Regions from separate parts of the Pseudoalteromonas sp. RWi3 genome, predicted to be linked through region 1. Evidence: predicted binding sites of a transcription regulator. Region 1 holds the regulator's gene; each other region holds the start of a gene.
What was found. The regulator LexA, encoded in region 1, represses DNA repair genes until DNA is damaged. The targets are predictions, from matches to a motif close to TACTGTATNNNNATACAGTA.
Positions count from the first base shown of each region.

Region 2: a site for LexA is predicted at 2,375-2,394, ahead of ruvC (crossover junction endodeoxyribonuclease RuvC). Genes of this name have one in related genera too.
Region 3: a site for LexA is predicted at 3,248-3,267, ahead of ACFI4Z_RS03120 (YebG family protein). Genes of this name have one in related genera too.

Region 1 is NZ_JBHNYL010000007.1:38,704-46,881, forward strand. Features, by position in the region: gene ACFI4Z_RS10910 (endonuclease) at 15-668, opposite strand; gene ACFI4Z_RS10915 (hypothetical protein) at 741-1,457, opposite strand; gene ACFI4Z_RS10920 (hypothetical protein) at 1,647-2,027, shown strand; gene ACFI4Z_RS10925 (PaaI family thioesterase) at 2,024-2,467, opposite strand; gene ACFI4Z_RS10930 (hypothetical protein) at 2,581-3,351, shown strand; gene lexA (transcriptional repressor LexA) at 3,446-4,063, shown strand; gene coxB (cytochrome c oxidase subunit II) at 4,528-5,673, shown strand; gene ctaD (cytochrome c oxidase subunit I) at 5,670-7,271, shown strand; gene ACFI4Z_RS10950 (cytochrome c oxidase assembly protein) at 7,271-7,798, shown strand; gene ACFI4Z_RS10955 (cytochrome c oxidase subunit 3) at 7,810-8,178, shown strand, end outside.
Region 2 is NZ_JBHNYL010000014.1:66,975-75,152, forward strand. Features, by position in the region: gene ACFI4Z_RS15510 (ABC transporter permease) at 1-2,280, shown strand, start outside; gene ruvC (crossover junction endodeoxyribonuclease RuvC) at 2,440-2,964, shown strand; gene ruvA (Holliday junction branch migration protein RuvA) at 2,966-3,586, shown strand; gene ruvB (Holliday junction branch migration DNA helicase RuvB) at 3,594-4,601, shown strand; gene tolQ (protein TolQ) at 5,494-6,195, shown strand; gene tolR (protein TolR) at 6,182-6,616, shown strand; gene tolA (cell envelope integrity protein TolA) at 6,618-7,547, shown strand; gene tolB (Tol-Pal system beta propeller repeat protein TolB) at 7,557-8,178, shown strand, end outside.
Region 3 is NZ_JBHNYL010000001.1:725,644-733,821, reverse strand. Features, by position in the region: gene ACFI4Z_RS03130 (EAL and HDOD domain-containing protein) at 1-964, opposite strand, end outside; gene putP (sodium/proline symporter PutP) at 1,330-2,808, shown strand; gene ACFI4Z_RS03120 (YebG family protein) at 2,877-3,197, opposite strand; gene ACFI4Z_RS03115 (ComEA family DNA-binding protein) at 3,462-3,758, shown strand; gene ACFI4Z_RS03110 (DUF6170 family protein) at 3,814-4,125, opposite strand; gene dsbB (disulfide bond formation protein DsbB) at 4,125-4,637, opposite strand; gene ACFI4Z_RS03100 (hypothetical protein) at 4,963-6,909, opposite strand; gene fadR (fatty acid metabolism transcriptional regulator FadR) at 7,101-7,814, shown strand; gene ACFI4Z_RS03090 (peroxiredoxin) at 8,056-8,178, shown strand, end outside.

The sequences.
Region 1 (8,178 bases):
AAACATTTGTAGAGTTAAAGATGCTGAGAGTTTTTGGTTTGCGCTAAACTCTGGTTTTGCCATGCTCTAAATAACTGTTGTTGCTTATTAGATATTTTTAATCCGTAGGTTTTTTGCATGTAAAAGTATGCATCTGCAATACGCTTTCGTGAATAAGCGGGTGGCTCAACAACTCGTTGTTTAAAGTTAACTTTTACCTGACAGTTACCATATTGTGTGGCGCTACCTGCAAGCATACCAAAGCGATAATTCGACCTATCAGCGTTAATCTCACCGATTGCAGGAGCAAGGTTATTAATATCGGCTTCCATTTTTCTAAATTGCGCACTGGTTTTCACGCAGTTTTTTCGCCCACCATTTTGCCAACATTGTAACTGGTGGCCAAATTCCCATGCAGGGACTATATGCTCCCATTCAATCCGAACGGCACGAGCATTGGGTTTACCTGAGCGTGTTACGGCATTGCGCGGTTGATAGCCACATGCTGAAGGATCAGGTATTAATTTTTTTCCTTGGCGTTTTATATCGCAGCCACAGTAAATGCTTTTGGCATCACTGGGTAACGTTTTTATTAAATGTCTTTTTGCCGTTGAGAAGCGAGTAAATTGCTCGCTGTGGAGGTTAAAGCTTGCAAGTGAAGCTATCAGCGCAATAATAAAATAAGGCATATCCAATCATTTTAGTGAACTACAGGATACGCCATTTTAGAGTTATTAATCTAATGGGTAAATAATGAATTATTAGGAGCTTATTCTAGATTGTTTACGGTTGCGCAAACGCACATTTTGAAACAATAAAACAAAGCCAGTTAAACAAAATAAGACACTGGTCGCAGAGAAGCTAATTAATAATGGATTATTAAAATCTTCGCGTTCATCGTAGTCCATTATGTGTAACATCCAAAAAAAGTCAAAAATTCGCCATATCGTGCTGCGAACTGTGATTACTTTACCACTATCTGCCCATAAATAGAGTGTTGTATTAAAAGTGTCGTTAAAACTCACTTGCCATATATTTTCTTTGTAGCCAACTTCTCGAGGCCCTGTTTCAAGTTTAATTATCCTATTAATCTCAGCGTCAATTAGTAGGTGGGCTTTTGCATTTGCAGCAATTTGTATTTTATTGGGGTTACTAAGTGGTTGCCCCGTTAACCCATTAAAATGCAGCGCTTTTGAGTCAGTTTTTAGCGTAATGATTGGGGTGTTTAAAAAATGAGAATAGGTAATCTGTTTAGGCTGTTTGACTTGAGCAACTATTTTGTCGAGCGATGCTGGGTAATCTGCCTGAGTAAATGGATTATCGATAGCTCGAGTTGCCAAATGTTTACCATGAACTTTTTCAAGCGGAATAGCGCTCATGACTAAACCACCTAACAGCCATGCAAGAATTTGCAAAGCAAGAATGTATCCAAGCCATTTATGACATTTACGAGCGTGCTTAAAAATACGTTTATTCATCAAGAACTCATTTGTTATTATTTTTTTGTGCAGTATTTTACAAAGTATACAGTGTTTGACCATGTGGCAAATTGTCGCATTAGGGCTAGCTACGTAGGTGATGGTCTAATTTGCAAGGGATAGGGTTTGGTATAAACGCAAATTTAGGTTAAAGTTTGCGTTGTAATTAACGCGGGGTAAAACAATAGCATGTCGGAAATTCAATTTTTAAATGTAGATCTAGAGCTTGAGTCTAAACAAGATATTAGTTCACTAGTGGCAGACTTAAAAAAAATTGCCACAGTTTTACACTATGACAAAGATGAGTATCGTCAATTAGCGCGTATTGAGGCGAATATTGAAGTGTCTACTCCAGATAAAGCCATTAACCATATGTGTGAATTAATTGAATCCTGTTCACGTAATGCATTAAAACAATGGCTAGCGTGCTCTCGGCGCACGTTTGATATAGGCTTTGAATCAGGCACTTCACCAAAATGTTTTAATCAAGCGTTGCAAGCGGATACGCTACTGCGAATATCTGCTATCGGTGCAGGCGTTGAGATAACGATTTACCCAATAGAAAGTTAATTTTTACGCTCAACCACTGCTGCGGTCATTCTTGATACGCAGCACAGCTCGCCTCGACTGTTTGTTATTTTAATTTCCCATACCGATGTCCGTTTACCTATGTGTATAGGCTTTGCAACAGCTGTAAGTATGCCATTTCGCGATGCTTTTAAGTGGTTTGCATTAATTTCTTGGCCTACACAGTAAAATTTTGTGAAATCAATAACAAAATTGGCTGCATAGCTGGCAACTGTTTCTGCAAGTACAACGTTTGCTCCTCCATGAACCATTCCAATAGGATTGTGGTGTGCAGGTATTGCAGGCATAGTTGCCACTAAATAGTCGTCGCCAATCTCAGTGATTTCTATACCCATGGTTTTCATTAATGTGCCTTGGCCATTAATGCCTTCATCAAGTTGTTTACACTGCGCTAGAGTGATTGGGTGATACCAAATAGTCATGGAATGTCCTCAATTATAAATTTAAAGCCAGTCTACACTTTTGTACACTTTCCTACAGTTAAGATCATCTAAATAGCTAAAATATACCTAATGTTACATTTTAGGAACGCATGATGAAAAAAGGAATAATGCTGTTAATTGGCTTTTTATCGTTATCCAGCTATGCAGATATCAATCATCAGGTTGATCTCGGGTTTACTGATTTAAGTGGTTTGGATAAAGCATTTTTAGGTGCGAGATACCGTTATTTTAGTGATGACTTAAATGTCTTATCGGGTCCTCAAGAGTTGAAAAGTCACTTGCACCGAGTGAACAATATTGCGTTAGGTGGCTTTGCGAATGACAACCTTTATTATATTACCAGTGATGCGACTTATTATTGGCAACATGGCTTAATTTTAGCGGCTGGCTTGCGGCATGTTGATGATGATGGCGGCCATAGGCAATCAGACAGCTCTTTAGTGACGGCCTCAATTGGAAACCAGGTAAATGATCAACTACAAATAGGCTTAACTGCTTTTTACAACTATTTTCAAGGGAGAGACTATTATTTAAAAGACAATGTAACGTCGGTTGAATGGAGTTATGCGCCGTATGTGCGTTGGACCAGCTTAACCAATAATAGAGGCTGGGATCTACAAGCTAAGCAGTTAGTTGGGCGCTATCGGTATGTTCAAGGGCGGGTAGCGTATTATATAAATCAAGAATGGTCAGTTGCTTTGGTCGCTAATGTTCGTGATCATGGCAATAATACTGATAACTATGAGTTGCAAACACAGTACTGGTTTAATGAGCATATAGCGTTAAAGTTTGGTTTAGGCGCATCTTTTAAATCTGATGATGGTTTAAATAGTGCCACTTTATTATTAAGTACTAGGTGGTAAACAAGAAGGGCTAAAGGTAACTAATTTAAAATTTGCGATTTTTAAATAACTGTATATACTCACAGTTAAATGTACTGTATGGAAAACCAGTTGTATGCGCCCATTAACGAATCGCCAAGCTCAAATTCTCGAACTCATTAAAGTATTTATCAAAGATACTGGGATGCCACCTACGCGCGCCGAAATAGCCCAGACCTTGGGTTTTAAAAGTGCCAATGCAGCTGAAGAACACTTAAAAGCACTTGCTAAAAAGGGTGTAATTAAAATGAAGCCCGGTGCCAGTCGTGGCATTCAGCTGGTAGAAGAGGATGAGCCAGAACAGTTAGGTTTGCCATTGATTGGCCGAGTTGCAGCTGGTGAACCAATACTTGCACAACAACATGTTGAAAGCCATTGTCAGATTGACCCTTTAATGTTCAAGCCAGCCGCTGATTTTTTACTGCGTGTTCAAGGTATGAGTATGAAAGACATTGGTATTATGGATGGTGATTTACTAGCAGTTCATCGAACACAAGTTGCTGAAAACGGCCAAGTAGTTGTTGCGCGTGTTGACGAAGACGTGACAGTTAAACGCATTGAAAAAGCAGGGAAGAAAGTTCTCTTACATGCTGAAAATGATGAGTTCAGTGCAATTGAGGTCGATCTTGAGCATGAATCATTTAATATTGAAGGGTTAGCGGTCGGCGTAATCCGTAACGCTGATTGGATGTAAGTGCGGGTTTACTGCACAAGCCAATGATAAACATTAAGCTTGTTTAGATAGTTACTGGCTTATTCAGCTTATGCTCAATGCACCAAATGAGTGAAATTTGGTGCTTTTATATTTTTTCAACTTTAGCTACTGTATCTCACACTTCTATGTAGCGTCTTAACCCTTATCATACCTTGTTATCCGCTAGTTTTAAGCCCTTACACTATTTCCCAAAAACAAAATAACGCCCTGATTTAACATTGTTATTTTTGCACCAAAATAGAATTTTATTTACTTAAAAACTTGCTAATTGTTTATTTTTTAACTAATTGGTTAATACGCTGTGTTAATTAGTGATCTTTTGCGTTGTAGCGTCTGAAGGCAAAAATATAACCAGTAACAATAAAAAATAACGAATTGGCGCGAATAAAGCAGTGCCGCCTCTTCGCTTTGCGTCTTGCAATAGCATCAAAAGGAGCTGTCACATGGGTAAATTGAGCTCTACCTTGTGGCTTATATTACTAATGCTTCCGCAGCAATTATTGGCAAACAGCCAATTTAATATGCGCGAAGGTGTAACCGATATAAGTAATAACGTTTATCAACTGCACATGACAATTTTTATAATATGTTGTGTGATTGGGGTGATTGTATTTGCCGTTATGTTTTGGGCATTAATACATCATCGTAAATCGAAAGGGGCGGTACCTGCCCAATTTCATGAAAGTACAAAAGTCGAGATACTTTGGACGGCAATTCCCTTTGTCATTCTTATAGCCATGGCAGTACCAGCCACTAAAACTTTAATAGCGATGGAGGATGCCAGTAAAGCTGACATCACTATAAAAGTGACGGGGTCGCAGTGGAAGTGGCATTATGAATACATGGGAGAAGATGTTGATTTTTATTCTATTCTTTCAACACCAAGTGACCAAATTGCAAATCAAGCTGAAAAAACGGATACCTATCTACTCGAGGTTGACAAACCTTTAGTGCTACCAATTAACAAAAAAATTCGTTTTTTAATGACCTCAGATGACGTTATTCATTCATGGTGGGTGCCTGACTTTGCTGTTAAGAAGGATGCCAATCCAGGCTTCATCAATGAGACATGGACCCGAATTAATGAAGAGGGTATTTACCGAGGTCAATGCGCTGAACTATGTGGCAAGGACCACGGTTTTATGCCAGTCGTAGTAGAGGCCAAGTCCGAGGCAGAATTTGATGTTTGGTTAGCCAATGCTAAGCAAGCTAAACAACAAGCTGCAGCTGCGGATGCAGCACTATTAGACCAAACCCTACCAAAAGAAGAGCTTATGGTATTGGGTGAGCAAGTATACATGGCTAGTTGCGCTGCCTGCCATCAACCCACAGGCATGGGATTACCCGGTGTTTTCCCTGCTCTTAAGGGAAGCCCTATCGTATTGGGAGATATTAAAGATCACATAGATATTGTTGTACAAGGTAGCCCAGGTACTGCCATGCAGGCGTTTGTAAAACAACTATCAATTAAACAGCTTGCCGCTGTTATTACCTATAAACGTAATGCGTGGGGTAACAATACAGGTGAAGTAGTTCAGCCAAGTGATATTCAGGCATGGATTGATGAAACTGCGGAGGCTAAGCCATGAGTAGCATAACAGACGAGCATAATAACGACGTTGCGCATCATGATGCGGGGCATCATCACCCAGCAAAGGGTTTTAAACGTTGGTTATTTACTACTAATCATAAAGACATTGGTAGTTTATATTTAATATTTTCACTTACCATGTTTTTAATTGGTGGTGCCATGGCTATGGTGATCCGTGCTGAATTATTTCAGCCTGGGTTACAGCTGGTCGACCCTCACTTCTTTAACCAAATGACCACGGTTCACGGGTTAATTATGGTGTTTGGAGCGGTGATGCCAGCATTTACTGGGTTGGCAAACTGGATGGTGCCCTTAATGATTGGCGCGCCGGATATGGCTCTACCTAGAATGAATAACTGGAGCTTTTGGATTTTACCTTTTGCGTTTTTGATTTTGTTAGCATCGTTGTTTATGCCAGGTGGTGGTCCTGCATTTGGGTGGACATTCTATGCGCCGCTTTCAACAACGTATAGTAATGATAATACCGCTTTATTTGTGTTCGCGGTGCATATAATGGGCATTAGCTCCATTATGGGTGCCATCAACGTGGTTGTAACTATCGTTAATATGCGTGCGCCTGGCATGACGTGGATGAAACTTCCGTTATTTGTTTGGACGTGGTTGATCACAGCGTTTTTATTGATAGCAGTAATGCCCGTGTTAGCCGGTGCAGTCACTATGGTATTAACTGATAAATACTTCGCAACCAGCTTTTTTGATGCTGCTGGTGGGGGCGATCCGGTTATGTTCCAGCATATTTTCTGGTTCTTCGGTCACCCTGAAGTGTACATTATGATATTGCCTGCATTTGGTATTATTTCGACGATAGTACCGACCTTTTCTCGTAAAAAGCTTTTTGGCTACGCCTCTATGGTGTACGCAACCTCCTCAATTGCGCTGCTAAGCTTTATTGTTTGGGCGCATCATATGTTCACGACGGGAATGCCTGTTGCAGCTGAGCTATTCTTTATGTATGCAACGATGCTGATATCGGTGCCTACTGGGGTAAAAGTGTTTAACTGGGTAGCCACCATGTGGCGAGGTTCTATCAGCTTTGAAGTACCCATGTTGTTCAGTATTGCGTTTATAGTGCTGTTTACTCTAGGTGGATTCTCAGGCTTGATGTTAGCTATTACACCTGCCGATTTTCAGTATCACGACACGTACTTTGTGGTGGCACATTTTCATTATGTGTTAGTGACCGGAGCCGTATTCTCGATAATGGCGGGTGCATACTACTGGCTGCCAAAATGGACGGGCAATATGTTTAATATAACCTTAGCTAAGTGGCACTTTTGGCTATCTTTGGTGAGTGTAAACGTGCTGTTCTTCCCAATGCATTTTGTGGGGCTGGCTGGTATGCCAAGACGGATCCCAGATTACGCGCTGCAATTTGCTGACTTTAACGCGATTATTAGTATTGGTGGCTTTGCCTTTGGGTTGTCGCAGTTACTATTTGTTGTTGTGGTTTATAAGTGCGCGAAAGGCGGTGACAAGGTGCCAGCAAAAGTGTGGGATGGTGCTGAAGGGTTGGAATGGGAAGTTGCATCGCCTGCGCCGTACCATACGTTCGAAACACCGCCGGAGATTAAATAATGACGCATGCGCCTTTGCTTAAACGACTGGTATTAATATGCATAGGCATGTTTGCTTTCGCTTTTGCTTTGGTGCCTTTATACGATGTTTTTTGCGATATCACAGGCTTAAATGGTAAGCCCTCTCTAGAGCAAGCACAGCAAAGTAACACCATTACTGATAATCGCGAAGTGGATGTTAGCTTTACAACACATGCTCAAAGTGGCGCGCCTTTTGAAGTGAAATCACATGAATACAGTGTGGTGGTAAAACCTGGTGCAATGCGAGAAGTATTGTTTAAGGCAAAAAACCTTAGCAACCAAGACAAAGTTATGCAGGCAGTTCCCTCAGTGTCACCGGGTAAAGCTGCTAAGTATCTTCATAAAATGGCGTGTTTTTGTTTTGACCAACAGCCGCTTAAAGCGGGAGAAGAAGTTGAGTTTAAACTCCTTTTTTATGTCGATACTGAGCTACCAAGTGATGTTGAAGAGTTAACTTTGTCGTACACCGTATTTGATATTAGTAGTCAATTTTTGGCTAGTAATTAGGAGCAAGTAAGATGAATCAAAATTACGAAAAATACTATGTACCAGATCAAAGCCCTTGGCCAATTGTGGGTGCTGTTGCGATGTTCTTAATCGCTGTAGGTGCTGCGCTAACTGTCATGCAAGCAAGTGAAGAGGGTGGTAATGGACATTACATATTGTACGGTGGCATTGCTATTTTACTCTATATGTTATTCAGCTGGTTTAAAAATGTGATTGAAGAATCGCATCAAGGTTTGTATTCAGCCCAGATGGACAGATCATTTCGCCAAGGGATGAGCTGGTTTATTTTCTCTGAAGTAATGTTTTTCATGGCTTTTTTTGGTGCATTATTTTATGCCCGAATGATATCTGTTCCTTGGTTAGGTGGCGCAGGTAACAAT
Region 2 (8,178 bases), on a different contig from region 1:
GCACAAGAATATAACTTACAAACAGCCAAGCTTACATACTTCGATACCATGCTTTTTGCGAACGAAGAAATGCAATTAAGCTCAGTAAAAGCTGTGTCACCTGGCTATCCTTTAAAAGGTGAGTTAAAAGTTAAATCCAGCTTAACTGGCACAGTAGAAGTAGCCAATCAAGGCCCCAGTGTGGGGCACGTCTGGTTTAGTGAATCAGTTTTTTACGCTTTAAAAGTTGAAGTAGGCGATATTGTTGAACTAGGCGCTGCGCAATTTGTGATTGAAAAAGTATTAGTCGAGGAGCCGGATGCGCCGTTTAATATTTTTTCAAGTAGTCGTCGCGTGCTTTTAAATGAGGCGGATATTTCTGCTACACAAGTTATCCAGCCAGGTAGCCGCGTGTTTTATCGTCAACTTTACGCGGGCGATGAAGACGACATTAGCAACTTTTACGCTTGGCTAAAGCCTAAAATGAAGGAAAACCAGCAATGGTACGGCGTGAAAGACAGGCAGTCGCCTATTGCTAATAGCTTAAATCGTGCTGAAAGCTTCTTATTGCTGGCAGGTTTACTAGGAATAATTTTAGCAGCCGTGGCAATTGCGGTTTCAGCAAAACGTTATTGTGAGCGCCAGTACGATCCAGTCGCAATGATGAAAACCCTTGGCGGTAGCCGAACAACAATTCGTAAAATATATTTATTACACCTTTCAATGGTGTGTTTTTTGTCTGTGTTGGTGGGACTATTGATTGGCTACGGCTTACAAGAAATAGCGACTGGTTATCTTGCAAAATCGATGAACAATTCATTACCTGCTGCGAGTGCCAAACCTTGGTTAGTTGCTATTAGTACTGGTGTTATTTGTGCGGTGATGTTTTCGATAAAGCCACTTCTTGATCTATTTGATATACCGCCACTGCGCGTTTTACGCCGAAACCTAGGTGATAAACTACTGGTTAGTAAAGTTCATTTGGGTATGTCAGCTCTAACAGTATTTTTACTGATGTGGTTATTTAGTAATAACCTTAAAATAACGGCAATCTTGTTTATTTCTACATTAATTTTAATAGCGCTGTTATTTGGCCTTTCGCGACTGATATTTGGTGGCGGTCGTAAACTAGGCCTGCGCCCAGGAAGTAGCTGGTCGCTTGCGATTGCATCAATCCAAAAACGGGCTAATGCAAACGCGGTGCAATTAATTAGTTTCTCACTTGCGATTAAGTTGCTTTTGTTTTTAGTGGTATTAAAAAATGACATGATTTCAGATTGGGAATCTCAGTTACCCAGTGATGCACCTAATGCGTTTTTGGTGAATATAACGCAGTCAGAGTTACCAGAGGTAAATAGCTATTTAGCGCAGAAGAACATTCAAGTGTCAGAGTTCTACCCAACAATACGTGGCCGAGTTAATGCGGTAAATGGCGAGTTGGTAGCACGGGAAGTGTCACTGGAAGATAATGAGAAAAAAGACGAAGAGGCGCGTTCGGGTATTGGGCGTGAGCTAAATCTTACATGGCTTGCTGATGCACCTAGCCATAACGAGATTATTGATGGCCAATGGTTCAGTGACGGTGCCGTTGCGGAGGCATCTTTAGAGGAATCAATGTTAGCTAGGCTCGATGTAAAGATGGGCGATACACTTACATTTTTGATCGGTGCTCAGTCTTTTGATGCCAAAATTACCAGTGTACGCAAAGTTAATTGGGCAACCTTAAAGCCTAACTTCTTTATTATATTAAGCCCTGATGTTTTAGCTGATTTTCCTGCTACGTATATTTCTTCAGTTCGTATTGAAGGTGAGCAAAAGCGTGATTTCAGTGAGTTACTTCGTACTTACCCAACAATAAATGCCATTGACGTAGATAGTTTTGTTAAACAAATCCGCTCTACTATTTCACAAGTGTCCCTGGCCATAGGCTTTGTATTGTCAATTGTTGTATTGTGTGGTGCGTTAGTGCTTATCTCGCAAGTGCAAGCAAGTTTGGGTGAACGTATGCAAGAAATTGTTATTTTGCGAACGTTAGGCGCTAAGGGCAGGCTGATAAAAAATGCAACACTCTACGAGTTTTTACTGTTAGGGGCATCCGCTGGCTTTGTAGCTGCACTAATTAGTGATTTGGCTTTACTAGTAGTACAAAAGGAAATGTTTGAACTAGCAGGTAAGTTACATCCTCATATTTGGGTGTTAGGCCCATTGGCTGGTGGCATATTTGTGTCTGTATTGGGCTATATGATGATTGCTAGAACCATGCGTAAAAATACGCAAGGTCTACTTCGATCTCTCGCGTAATAAAGTAATTAAAGAATAGAAAACACCCGCAGTTGCGGGTGTTTTTGTATCTAAGGTTTAAAAACAAACAACGCTTGAGTCAAAATAATATGTTTACTGGTAATTTATACAGTGCTCTGGCATTATTGCGTTATTACCCTTTAAGTAACAGGTTTATAGTTGGCTATAATTTTAGGAATCGATCCTGGCTCTCGGTTAACAGGTTATGGTGTAATCGAGCACCACGGGGCAAAATTCAACTATTTGGGCAGTGGCTGTATTAAGTTAGCAGAGCATGAGTTTCCTATTCGTTTGAAAATGATTTATCAAGGTGTTAGCCAGTTAATAGAGCAGTTTTCTCCAACCACCTTTGCGATTGAAAAAGTGTTTATGGCACATAACCCTGACTCAGCACTTAAGCTTGGTCAAGCACGTGGCGCTGCAATTGTGGGGGCATCAATGGCGGAGCTTCCAGTGTTTGAGTATTCAGCTCGGCAAATAAAGCAAGCGGTAGTAGGCCATGGCGGGGCAGATAAAACACAAGTTCAACAAATGGTAAAAAACATTTTAAAATTACCTGGAACCCCCCAGGCTGATGCTGCTGACGCATTGGCTATTGCTATTTGCCACGCTCACTCAGAACAAAATTTAATAAAACTAGCGGGCAGTGCATCTAAAACCGTTAGAGGAAGATTAAGGAAATAATATGATAGGTCGTTTAAATGGCGTGTTAGTAGAAAAGCAGCCACCAGAGATTCTCATTGAGGTAAGTGGTGTTGGCTATGAAGTAAACATGCCAATGACATGTTTTTATGATTTACCCAATGTGGGTGAGTCGGCAATAATTTACACCCACTTTGTGGTAAGAGAAGACGCTCAGTTATTATTTGGTTTTAATAATAAAGTTGAACGTGCGTTATTTCGTGAACTCTTAAAAGCAAATGGCGTTGGGCCCAAACTTGGACTTGCGATTTTATCAGGTATGTCGGCGCAACAGTTTGTTAGTTGCGTTAATAATGAAGATGCAACTAGCTTGGTTAAATTGCCTGGCGTTGGTAAGAAAACAGCTGAGCGTTTAGTGCTCGAGATGAAAGATAGACTAAAAGATTGGGGTAATGACTTATTTACACCATTTAGCGATAATGCAGTGATTGAACCGGTTGCAAACGATACGTTGGTTGCAAATAATGCATCAGATGATGCCGTATCAGCATTAGTCTCTTTAGGCTATAAACTAGCTCAAGCACAAAAAACAGTTAAAGCTGTAAGTAAGCCGGGTATGTCTACAGAGAATCTAATAAAAGAATCTCTAAAATCAATGTTGTGAGTAAACCATGATTGAAGCGGATCGTCTTATAGACGCAAGCGAGCAAAGTAACGAAGACGTTGTTGATCGCGCCATTAGGCCAAAGTTGCTGGCTGATTACACTGGGCAGCCCCATGTAAAACAGCAAATGGAAATATTTATTGAAGCTGCACGCACGCGTGCTGAGGCACTTGATCATTTATTGATCTTTGGGCCACCGGGGCTTGGTAAAACAACGTTAGCTAATATTGTTGCCAACGAGCTTAAGGTAAATATTAAAACCACATCAGGCCCTGTACTTGAAAAAGCTGGGGATTTAGCGGCGCTTTTGACTAACCTTGAAGAAGGCGATGTGTTGTTCATTGATGAAATTCACAGACTAAGCCCGCAGGTTGAAGAAATCCTTTACCCAGCAATGGAAGACTACCAGCTTGATCTTATGATTGGTGAAGGCCCCGCAGCGCGCTCTATTAAGCTAGATTTACCTGCTTTCACCTTAATTGGCGCAACAACTCGTGCAGGCTCACTAACATCACCACTTCGCGACCGTTTTGGTATTGTGCAACGTTTAGAGTTTTATTCAGTTGCTGATTTATCAACTATTGTAGGCCGTTCAGCACATTATCTAGATTTAGAAATGTGTGAAGATGGCGCAATAGAAATTGCTAAACGCTCCCGTGGTACTCCTCGTATTGCCAACAGACTATTGCGCCGAGTGCGTGACTACACGCAAGTTAAATCAGACGGCACTGTAAACGCTGATGTTGCAGAGCTTGCACTTAACATGATTGATGTAGATAAAAGTGGCTTTGATTATATGGACCGCAAATACTTGCTCGCCATTATTGAAAAGTTTATGGGTGGCCCTGTCGGTTTAGATAACTTGGCTGCGGCTATTGGCGAAGAAAAAGAAACGATTGAAGATGTGATAGAACCATTCTTAATTCAACAAGGGTTTATTCAGCGAACGCCAAGAGGGCGTCTTGTCTCAGAGATAGCTTATGAACACTTTGGTTTATTGCCAAAGAAAGATTAAGTTTTGCAGATTGCATTAATTATACTTTCAACACCGAGTAGACTAATTAATGCGATTGACCCCATTAATGCATCTAGTTAGCTTATAAATCATCCTATTGCTCTGCTATGTTTAATCCGCTTGATTTAGTTCACATACTGTTAAGCAAGCAGCCCTTATCGTGTGTGCCAAAAGGAAATAAAAATTTTAGGCAAAAAAAAACCCGCATAAGGATGCGGGTAAACAACAAGTTGAAGGAAGTAATCCAGGGTATACAGCTTAAATTAACCATGTTTTATCATGGTGCTTTTAAGCAATGCAATACGAAAAATCAGAATCATATTGCTAAGAACAGTGCTTAATAACGTTTGTTATTACTGCGCCAGCTCGGTATGGAAGAATAATACGCAAAAGGTGCTTTTTGTTCAAACTAGAAAAATTTCTTTTTGGGATTAAAAAAACTAATGCGACAAAAAAAATCATTGGATCATTTTTAAACGTTATATCTTCTATGGGCTTGTATGGTGTTGTAATATATTGATTTATTATTAATAGATAAAACTGTTAATGATTAGTTTATTTTTGCAGCATGAATGGTTAACTGTTGTTTTGAGTGTTTATGCACTAAATATGAATAAAGCGTGTGTTTTAGCTGTTTTTTATATATAAATAAGCGCATTTAGAGCGAGCTTAAAGTTCAATGCGCTTAAAATACACTGGTTAATTTAGAATCAGATATACATTATTAAAGTGCAAGTTTGGGTTTTCACCGTTTTTTGCTGCTAATTCGTAGCAACATCGTTGTCAGTGAACAACACAGTGGATAAACTAGCGTGAACTATTGACTGAATTGATGGTCATACTCGCACATTATAAATGCGTACTTAACAAGAAATCGAATTGGGAGTTTATTGTGGGATCAGGAATTAATTTTGTAGATTTAATCCTCGAAGCAAGTGTATTGGTACAGTTAGTGATGTTGTCACTAGTGGGTATGTCAATTATGTCATGGGCCATAATTTTTCAGCGTAAAAAAGCAATTTCAGATGCATTAGTAGATGCAAAGCGTTTTGAACAAAAGTTTTGGTCAGGCATTGATTTAAGTAAGCTTTATAATGAAATTTCATCTCGTAGCCGAGTGACAGGAGTTGAAGCATTATTTATCGCAGGTTTTAAAGAATTTGCACGCCATAAAAAAACATCATTTCAAAGTGCAAGCATTGTAATGGAAGGCACACATCGTTCGATGCGAGTGGCACTTTCACGTGAAATTGAGAAGCTTGAATCTAGCTTATCATTTTTAGCGACAGTTGGTTCAATCAGTCCTTATATCGGTTTATTTGGAACTGTTTGGGGCATCATGAATGCATTTATTGCACTGGGTGAAGTGAAACAAGCAACATTGCAAATGGTTGCACCAGGTATCGCTGAGGCACTTATTGCTACGGCTATGGGTCTATTTGCGGCTATCCCAGCTGTTATTGCTTACAATCGTTTTTCTAATAAAGTAGAAAAGCTTGAATCAAATTACATTAACTTTATGGAAGAGTTTGCAAATATTTTACACCGTCAAGCAGCTACACAAATAGAGGCAAAAGCGAATGTATCAGCGTAAAAAGCGTCGACCTGTTGCTGAGATAAACGTAGTACCCTACATAGATGTAATGCTGGTATTACTAATCATATTTATGGCAACCGCACCATTAATTACTCACGGCGTGAAAGTTGACTTACCAAAGATGGAAGAGTCGGATTTGGTTGATACTAAAGATACACCGCCGATTATTGCTTCTATAGATGCACAAGGTAAGTATTATGTTAGTGTAGGCACCAACCCAGAAGAGCCTATGGAAGCGCTCGATGTTGCTGCTGTCATTAAATTACAATTAATGAAGAATCCTGAGACTCCAGTGATGATTAAAGGATCTGGTAAAGTATCTTACCAAGAGGTTTTATTATTGATGGATTTCTTAAAAAATGCAGGTGTTCCTTCGGTTGGTCTAATGACAGAGTCATTTGAAGGAAGTAAAAGCTAATATGGGTGCTTCAGTATTAAAATCAGTGTTGTTACACTTGCTTATTATTGGCGGGATTATAGGCTCGGCAAGTTTCCATATGCCTAGCCCACAAGTGTTAGAAGTTACACTTAACTCAGAGTCTATGCCTGAGGCCGATAATGCGGTTGCTGCGGTGACAATTGATCAAAAAATGGTTGAGCAAAAAATAGCTGAGCTAAAGCGTAAAGAAGATGCACAAAAACGTGCAGAAGATAAACGCATACGTGATCTTGAACGCCGTGCTAATAATGCCCGCAAACAACGCGAAGAAGAAGCAAGGCGTATTAAAAAGTTAGAGAACGAACGAAGAGCCAAAGAAAAAGAAACCGCTCAAGCGCAAGCACAAGCTAAAAAAGCGCGTGAAATTGAACAAAAAGAGCGTGCTAAAGCCCTGCAAGCTGAAAAGCAAAAGGAAGAAGCAGAGCAAGCAGCAAAAGCAGCAGCTGATAAACGTAAAGCTGAAGAAGAGGCTTTGAAAAAAGCAGAAGAACAGCGAGCGCGTGAAGAGCAAGAAGCAAAAGAACGTGCAGAAGCTGCAGAAGAAGCTCGCTTAAAAGCGTTACAAGAGCAAATGCTACAAGACCAGCTAGCACAAGAGCAGGCGGCGCGTAACAAGATTCGTCAACAGCAAGTGGTTGGTGAAGTGGAAAAATTTAAAGCTTTAATAATGGCGCGTATACAACAAAACTTTTTAAAAGACGTAAAGATGAAAGGCAAAGAGTGTCGTCTTAATATTCGTCTAGGGTTTAATGGCCTTGTGACACAAGTAAAATCATTGGGCGGAGATACATTAGTTTGCGAAGCTGCAATGCGTGCGGTACGAATGGCGGATACTCTGCCGGTATCTAAAGACCGTGATGTATTTGAGCAATTAAAGAATATTAACTTAACTATAGCGCCTCAATTTTAAAGGATTGATATGTTTAACCAGATAAAAACGGCTTGTTTTATTGTACTACTGGGATTTCATGGCATTGCCAGTGCAGCATTAGAGATCGTAATAACAGACGGTATAGATGGTGCACGACCCATTGCAATTGTTCCATTTAAGTACAATGGCATAGAGCCAATTCCCCAAAAGTTGAGCGATGTGATTGCTCAAGATTTAATGCGCAGTGGTAAATTTAAACCAATTAGTGTTAATGATATGCCACAGTTACCAAGTAAGGATGGTGATATTGATTACGCAGCTTGGGTTAACTTGGGCGTTGAGGCTATTTTAGTTGGCAACGTAGATCAGCAACCCGATGGTCGTTATCTAGTAAGCTATGAATTGATTGATGTGATCCGCGCCCAAATCACTGGCGGTGAAACGCAAATGATGAGTAATGGCAAACTTGTTAAAAGCCAAGACCATATTCAAGAAGCGCGTGAAAGTATTATTCCTGAAAACGGCTTTAGACGTTATGCACACAGAATAAGTGATGTTGTCTATGAAAAGTTAACGGGTGAACGAGGTGCTTTTTTAACAAAAATTGCATACGTTATAGTGCGTGATGAAGAACCAATGCCATATCAACTTGTTGTTGCTGATTACGATG
Region 3 (8,178 bases), on a different contig from region 1:
GTGACATCATCCCTGTTAGAAAAGCCATTCCAGTATCTTTAACTTTATTGTGCTCAATTGCCAATAACTCCGTGAAACGAGCTCGAGTGAGTGATAATCGTATGAGTTCGGCTGGCTTATTTGCAGCTACTTGAGCTGCAAATAATAACGACAGAAACTTTTTAATTTCCTGCACACCAAGCACGATAAGAGCCTGCTTAATGGTGCTAATTTCAGCACGTCGCTTAAATGCTGCTGAATTACTATAACGTAATAGCTTGTAAGAAAGTGTGACATCCCGCTCAAATACATCGGTTATTTTCTTCAGGTTTATGTCCATTGACGACGTTTCATAAAGCAGTTCAGCTAACGCGATTTGTGAAGGCGGGAGTGACTTACTTTGCACCATTTCTGGTTTTGAAAAAAAGAAGCCTTGAAAATAGCTAAATCCAAGGTCTAAGGCTAGTTGGTATTTTTCATGGGTTTCTACTTTTTCTGCAAGCAGTTTAATTTGTGGGAAAGGTTTAATCTCTTCAATTATTTGCTTTATTTGATCAAGTTTGCAGCTTAAAAAATCAATTTTAATAATATCAATGTATGGGTAAAAGTGGCGCCATACTGGCTGATGGATATAGTCATCTAAAGCAAGTGTGTAGCCTTTCTCTTTTAAATCTTTAACGATTGCTAGTAAGCGTTTACCGGGTTGTATTGTTTCAAGTATTTCTACAACTATTTGATCTTTTCCTAATAAAGTCGGGTAACCTTTTTGCAAGGTATCTAATGTGAAATTAATATAGGCAGGTTTATCGTCTGTTAAATCTTCTAAACCGAAGTTAAATTGACTGCCCTCAATGAGCCTTGAAGTTGCTTCATCGCCATCGATGTTTGGAAAAACATTATCAACGCCATCACGAAAAAGAAGCTCATAACCAATGAGTTCTTTATCGCGATCTAAAATTGGTTGGCGCGCAGCATAAAAGTACATAAACAACTAATCCGATTAATTTAAACAATTACATAGGCAATATAAGATAAATAATGAAAAATAGCATTAATAATATTTTAAATTGTAATCCTAAAGCATTAATTTATTGAAAATATATTTATTTAAGCCTAAGGCATATAATAATTTATTGCCATCTATCTAAACAAAAATTGTTTGTTATATGAAAACAGGTTTTACCTCAGTTACTTATTCGACAAAAGCTGGAGGTAGAGTTATTTACCCTAGCCGTGATATAGTCATCATCTAAATTGGCTTTTAGACCAATAATGTCTTTTTTATACATCTACGCTAGAGTCATTATTAGGATTAAAAACCAGATAAAAACTTCACAAACGGAGGCAAATTTGGAAACAGGAATGATTATTTCTTTAGCTGCATACTTTATTGTTATGCTCGGGATTGGCCTATATGCATATAAACAGTCTACTAGTGATGTGTCAGGGTATATGCTAGGAGGGCGCAGTTTGTCACCTTCTGTTGCTGCATTATCAGCAGGTGCATCCGATATGAGCGGCTGGATTTTAATGGGACTACCTGGTGCTATGTTTGTAACTGGCTTTAGCAGCACGTGGATTGCAATAGGTTTGGTGTTAGGGGCATGGTTAAACTACTTACTAGTTGCACCAAGGTTGCGAGTCTATACAGAAAAAGCAAACGACTCTATAACTATACCTGATTACTTTTCTAACCGCTTTACTGATAAATCTAACTTATTACGCGTCGTATCTGCTGTGGTAATTATTGTGTTTTTCACACTATATACATCGTCAGGTGTTGTTGCAGGGGGTAAGTTATTTGAAAGCTCGTTTGGCTTATCCTATGAAATGGGTTTATATATCACCACAGGTGTAGTGGTACTATATACTTTGTTTGGCGGTTTTTTAGCGGTGAGTCTCACAGATTTCGTGCAAGGCTGTATCATGTTTGTTGCGTTAATACTCGTGCCAACAGTTGCATACTCTTTGCTAGAACAGCCGCTAGAGTCAACGCTTAATAGCGTAAACCCAGAGATGCTTAACTGGATTGGTGCCGGTTCGGCGCTAGGCATTATATCTGCTATGGCGTGGGGTTTAGGTTATTTTGGTCAGCCACATATTATTGTTCGCTTTATGTCTGTTCGCAGTGTTAAAGATATGCCTACTGCACGCCGTATAGGCATGACTTGGATGATTACAGCAGCAATTGGCGCGGTAGGTACTGGTTTGTTTGGGGCTGCTTATACGTATGAAAATAATATAGTTGTTGAAGACCCTGAAACTATATTCTTAATACTCTCAGAGCTTTTATTTCACCCATTAATTGCAGGCTTTTTATTAGCAGCTATTTTGGCGGCCATAATGAGTACTATTTCCTCGCAATTGCTAGTTAGTTCAAGTTCGTTAACAGAAGACTTCTACAAAACGTTTTTAAGAAAAGAAGCGAGTGATACTGAGTTAGTTACCGTTGGGCGTATCAGCGTTGCTGCGGTTGCAATGTGTGCTATATACTTAGCCTATGACCGTGATAGCTCAATTCTAGATCTGGTGAGTAACGCATGGGCTGGTTTCGGTGCTGCTTTTGGTCCTTTGGTTTTATTCAGTCTTTATTGGAAGCGAATGAACTTTGCTGGTGCATTAGCCGGCATGGTTGTTGGTGCGGTAACAGTACTTATTTGGATTTATGCCCCAATAACAATTGAGGGTGAAAAGTTAAGTAGTATTGTTTACGAAATCATCCCGGGCTTTATATTATCAAGTATTGCCATTGTTGCTGTTAGTTTAACAACACGAGCACCAAACAATGAAATTACTGATTTGTTTGATGAGGTTGAACAGTCACTGTAACGAGATGAAATTCAATCAATAAAAAAGGAGCTTATAAGCTCCTTTTTTATTGAATTAATATATCTGCTTTAACTGGCTGCTTTTTCAGATGTACTCTTTAAGTCAGTAACTTTATCTGTGTCTTTCTTTGTTTTAGCCTGAGTAGGCTTACTGACTACATCTTTTGCGCCCTTAAGCACATTAATGAAACCATCTTTGCTTTTGGCCATTTCTAAAGCAAGAGATTCAATTTGTTGTTCACTCAAAGGAACGTCTACCTTTTCTAGCATAACCTCTAATGACTCTGCTATGTCGAGCATTTTGTCATATGCATCAGCTTCTTTTTTAGTAGTAAACGTCATACGCTCAACTCCGCTTCTTTCTACAACATATTTAACAACAACAGCCATGATCTCTCCTGCTAACGTACTTTTGTGTAATATTACACATTGAATTAGGTTACTGTTTTTATGTACAGTAATTGTTTGCGTGCATTTTTGCAAGTTAACATTTTAATTTTTTTATTATCGGTACATTTGACAAATTCATGACAGTTTACTTTATTTAATAGGTCCTACCTTTATCTTACTTAAAGAACTGAGATTAGTTAAAAGGGAGGCCAATTTTGTTCACTATTAATTTAGTCCAAGTATGGACGGCATGGAGGAAAAAACATGAAGTTTTTAAGTTTAATAGTTATTTTACTTGGCTTAGCAATAGCCAACCCAAGTTATGCAGTTGATAATACATCAACAACTGCAAATGAGTTAAGCAAAGCTGCAATGATCAATATAAATAAAGCAAATATTGAACAATTGATTACCTTACCCGGTATTGGTAAATCTAAGGCGCAGGCAATAGTTGAGTATAGAGAGAAACAAGGAGCGTTTAAATCGGTTACTGAATTGACTCAGGTTAAAGGGATTGGAAATAAATTATTGGCAAAATTAGAAGGAAAGATTGTGTTATAGCAGCGAGTTTCATAACAATATATCACCTTGAGTGAAACTCTTGTTAAAAGGCGAGTTAATTCTCGCCTTTTGAACTTTTATGGTGTTTTAAAGCTTCAGGTAAATAAGTTTTTGCAAAAGCAATCTCAACAGGGGTCGTTAGTAAGGGATAGCTAAGCCCTGCTAAAAGCAACCCTAGTAGCATTAGCCAGCCTTCAATATACACAAGAGATGCAAAAACAGGTGTTAAAAGCAGTAGTTTTACAATACGTAAATTGATTTTTTGCATCGGTGAGAGCATAGATAACGCGATTGCTATTACCTCTTGTCGCTCACGTACTTTAAGATGATTAAGCTGCTTAATTTGACTAGAAAAAAATGCAATCATTATAAACTCTTTTTGATCAACAATCGGCTAAATATAACAGCGAAAAACACCACAGTAAATGCAGCGAAAATCACTTCCATCCATGCCGGCATACTTAACCCTAAAAATTGCCAATCAATATTGCCACAATCACCCGTTGCTGCAAAAAAGTGTGGTATCCAGTCATGCAATGGGAGTGGGAAATTAGGTTCAAACTCACAGCTAAATGCAAACGGATCAGTGGTTGTTTGCATATCAATATGTTCACGGGCTAATAAAAATCCCCATATACTCGCAACAGCCCAGGTAGAAAGAGCTGTAACACGTACAATCATATTATTAGGTTTAATAGCCCCAATGACCCCTGCGATTAATAGTCCGAGCATAGCTGTTCGTTGATATATACACATAATGCATGGCTCTAAGCCCATTTGATATTGAAAAAATAAAGCGATAACTTCAAATGAGAATGCTATTAATGCTAATAAAACCCAAGGGGTGCGTTTATGCGCTAAGTTTGCTAACCAATTCATTGTGTTTCCAATTTAAATCTTTGTCGCAGATTATGACCCAGTATTCAATCAAGGTGCAAGTGTAAACCTGAAGGGAGTAATTAAATAACCGAATTTTGGTAAAGGGATGTGCTAAAGAATTTATGTTTTCATAAATTTTATCCATAAAATTAAAGTTAGAGGGAATGGGCTTTATTAAACTGCTTTAGATTAAACAGACAGTTTTCTTAGTGATTACAAAAACTCTAAAGATAAAGAGCATTATTTTAAATTTGATAGGGCAGGGCTTGTTGTATTGGTGGGTAAATAGATTGCGGGCATGACGTCATACCCGCAAAAAGCAAGGTTATAAAACTGGCAAGGTTATTTTTCCAGTTATAACTTCTTCACTGCCTTTGACTTTATATTCATAGCCAAGGGTTACTTGATTGTTGCTCGATGCAGTATTGTCATCTAAGCGCTGAGTCTGATAATCAAAACCAGAAGTGTACCAAGAGCCATCGTCAAGTGAAGTATGTAAATGAATATTATATGATTCGCCTAAAACATTTTCATTTAAAGCTGTGGCAACAGTTTTTCGCTGTTGGGTATTAGTATTACCCTCTAAAACGATAGTTCTCTGTTGATAGTCATTAGTTTTAGTTCCTTCTCTGGTATAGCTAATTAATGCTAATTTAAGACTTTCAAGAGACTCGATTGAACTAGGTAAATATACAGCCCCGTTATTAGGTGCATATGCATTTTCAGGTGCGATCCCTGCAGTATTTGATGCAAAAATAAGCTCACCGTTAGTGAAACCGTTATTATTATCAAATTTGATGTCATCGATATTAAATTCACCTGCTTGGCCAACAGTAAAGCTGCTATCGGCTGAAATATCTTTTTTCGTGTTTGTACTTTTTTCGATAACTTTATCTATTTCATAACGGTAATTGCCCATATCTAGTGTATTGGAAGGTAATACTGTTATAAAGTTATCGCTTAATGATAAAGAAGCGGTTAATGGCATGGCAACATCTTCAAGACTAATACTAGTGACGCCAGGCTCAACAAAATCAGTGTCACTGTCATTACCACGGATCACTTTTAGATGATTTACTTTTGTTAGTGAAATTTCACTTTCAATTAGCTCAACAGGTGTATCTAAAAATACGTAAAATCCTTGTGTTGTTAAATCTATATCTTGGCTCACAACATCAATTTGAGGACTTTGATAGCCTTTTTGAGGTTGAGTTACAATTGATATAGCTCCATTTTTAATCTGATGAAAACCATTAACCGAACTATTGTAACTACCTTGAATATTTGCACCACCGTCTGAAGCCTTTACAGTAATCTTGCTACTTTGAAACAAGGTTCCTTGTGAATCATAGTAGCTAGGCAGCATCAAATTAAGTGTTGAAGTGCCTTTATATTCAAATACGTACTCATTCGTTGTGCTATCAAAATCTGCTGCAGATGTTTTTGAAAGTTGTGTGTATGCGACAATATCTAAATCATTGATTGTGTTACCAAGAGTATCAATCACAGAAAGGCGAACAGAAAACTCTGCGCTTTGGGCTGTTTTTGACACATAAACACTGCTGTTATTATCTAAATCTAGGGTATAAATTGTATTATTTTGATTAGGTTGACGAGTCAGTACATAGTCATCAATAGCATCGTTATCAATATCTAAGTCTACTAAAAGCTGTCTGTTTAAGCCTACCGCGCGCGCAATTGAATAGGTGCCTGTTTGCTCATTAAATGTAGAACTAACATAATGTTCATTACGCTGTTGCCAATTTGATATGTCTTCAAGTCCTTTGGAAGTTGAATACGTAAAATCTAAGTCTGTAACGGGGGCGTTGGTGCCATTTTGTAGCACTTCAAATTCAATAATTTCTTGGTTTGTTACCTCTAAAGCACCTAACTGGCTAATGCCCGTACCTGTATTGCCGTAAAAAGCGCGTTCTTGAAAAGAGTCATCAATGCTTGATACTAATAGAGCGAAATCTGACTCAAGCGCTAAATTGCTTAATTCAAAAATGCCATCGGTAGCAGCTTTAGGTTCACTCCAAGTATTACCTATTTTGATAGAGACTAAGGCGTTATTAACTTTATCATTGCTGATTAAGTGTTCAATTGTTCCTGTTAATGTAGCTGTTTGGGTTGCTTCTACTTCTACTGTTGGTGTGTTTTTTTTTTCTATAGCAGAAATAAGGTCGTCATTATTATTGTCTTCTACTTCAAGGCAGCCAGAGACTAGAAAACTAGCAGAAATTGCAAGTGCGATCGATGTGTGTTTAAACATATAAACTCCGTTTATTATTTTATTTTTCCCAATTCGGGGCGTTGAGTTTACATTCCTCTTAGCACTATTACATCCATAATTTAAAAAAACAGCGCGGGGGAATTACTTTGCTTGTTAGTTTTTAATCATCTGGTACAATCAGTCAGTTAATCTTGAAAGTGAAGTAATGTGATAACTCGAGTGGGAATTGAATGAGAATTTTTAAAGCAAAAAGCCCAGCTGGCTTTGCAGAAGAGTACATTGTTGAATCAATTTGGAATGGCGATTTTCCGCCTGGTTCTATTCTTCCTGCTGAACGCGAATTATCAGAATTAATCGGTGTGACGCGTACGACCTTACGTGAAGTTCTTCAACGCCTAGCCCGTGACGGATGGCTGACAATACAGCACGGTAAACCTACTCGTGTAAATAACTTTTGGGAAACCTCTGGTTTAAATATTCTCGAAACACTTGCGCGTCTAGATGAAGATAAGATGCCAGAGCTTACAGATCAACTGCTTTCGGCACGCACTAATATTAGCGCAATTTATACGCGTGCTGCTATTAAGTTAGCCCCAGAGCGTGTTATAGAGATTCTTTCACAAAGCGATGAACTTGAAGACAGTGCACAAGCGTTTGCTGATTACGATTATAAAGTCCATCACGAACTAGCTGTTGCGGGCAATAATCGTATATACGTACTTATTCTAAATGGGTTTAGGGGTTTTTACTCTAAGATAGGCTGTCATTATTTTTCAGATCCTGGTACCCGCCAATTAGCTCGCCAATTCTATAAAGATCTCACTAAGTTAGCACAAGAAGGTGAGCATGATGGTGCAATCTTTATGATGCGTAAATATGGTCATCAAACGGGTGAAATTTGGCAAAAAATCCGTGGTGATATGCCTGAAGATATCATGGACTAGAGACTTTCTCCTTATTAAAAACCTGCTTTGCAGGTTTTTTTATGCCAATAAATATAAAATTATTGCCTTCTATAAATTCGATTGCATAAATCGAAAAATACGATTATCTATTTGAACTCATTATCTCTAAACTATTTTGATAATTATGCATCCTAGCCCTTGGTATTTATCTTTTAGATCCCATATCAAAGCAAGCGTTGCGTAAGCAATTAGAAATAAACTCAAATATTTGGAGAATAAAATGGGTGTATTAGTAGGCCGCCAGGCACCAGACTTTACCGCTGCAGCAGTACTAGGTAACGGCGAGATCGTAGATAGCTACAATCTTCACGAAACAATCAAAGGTAAAAAAGCAGTTATCTTC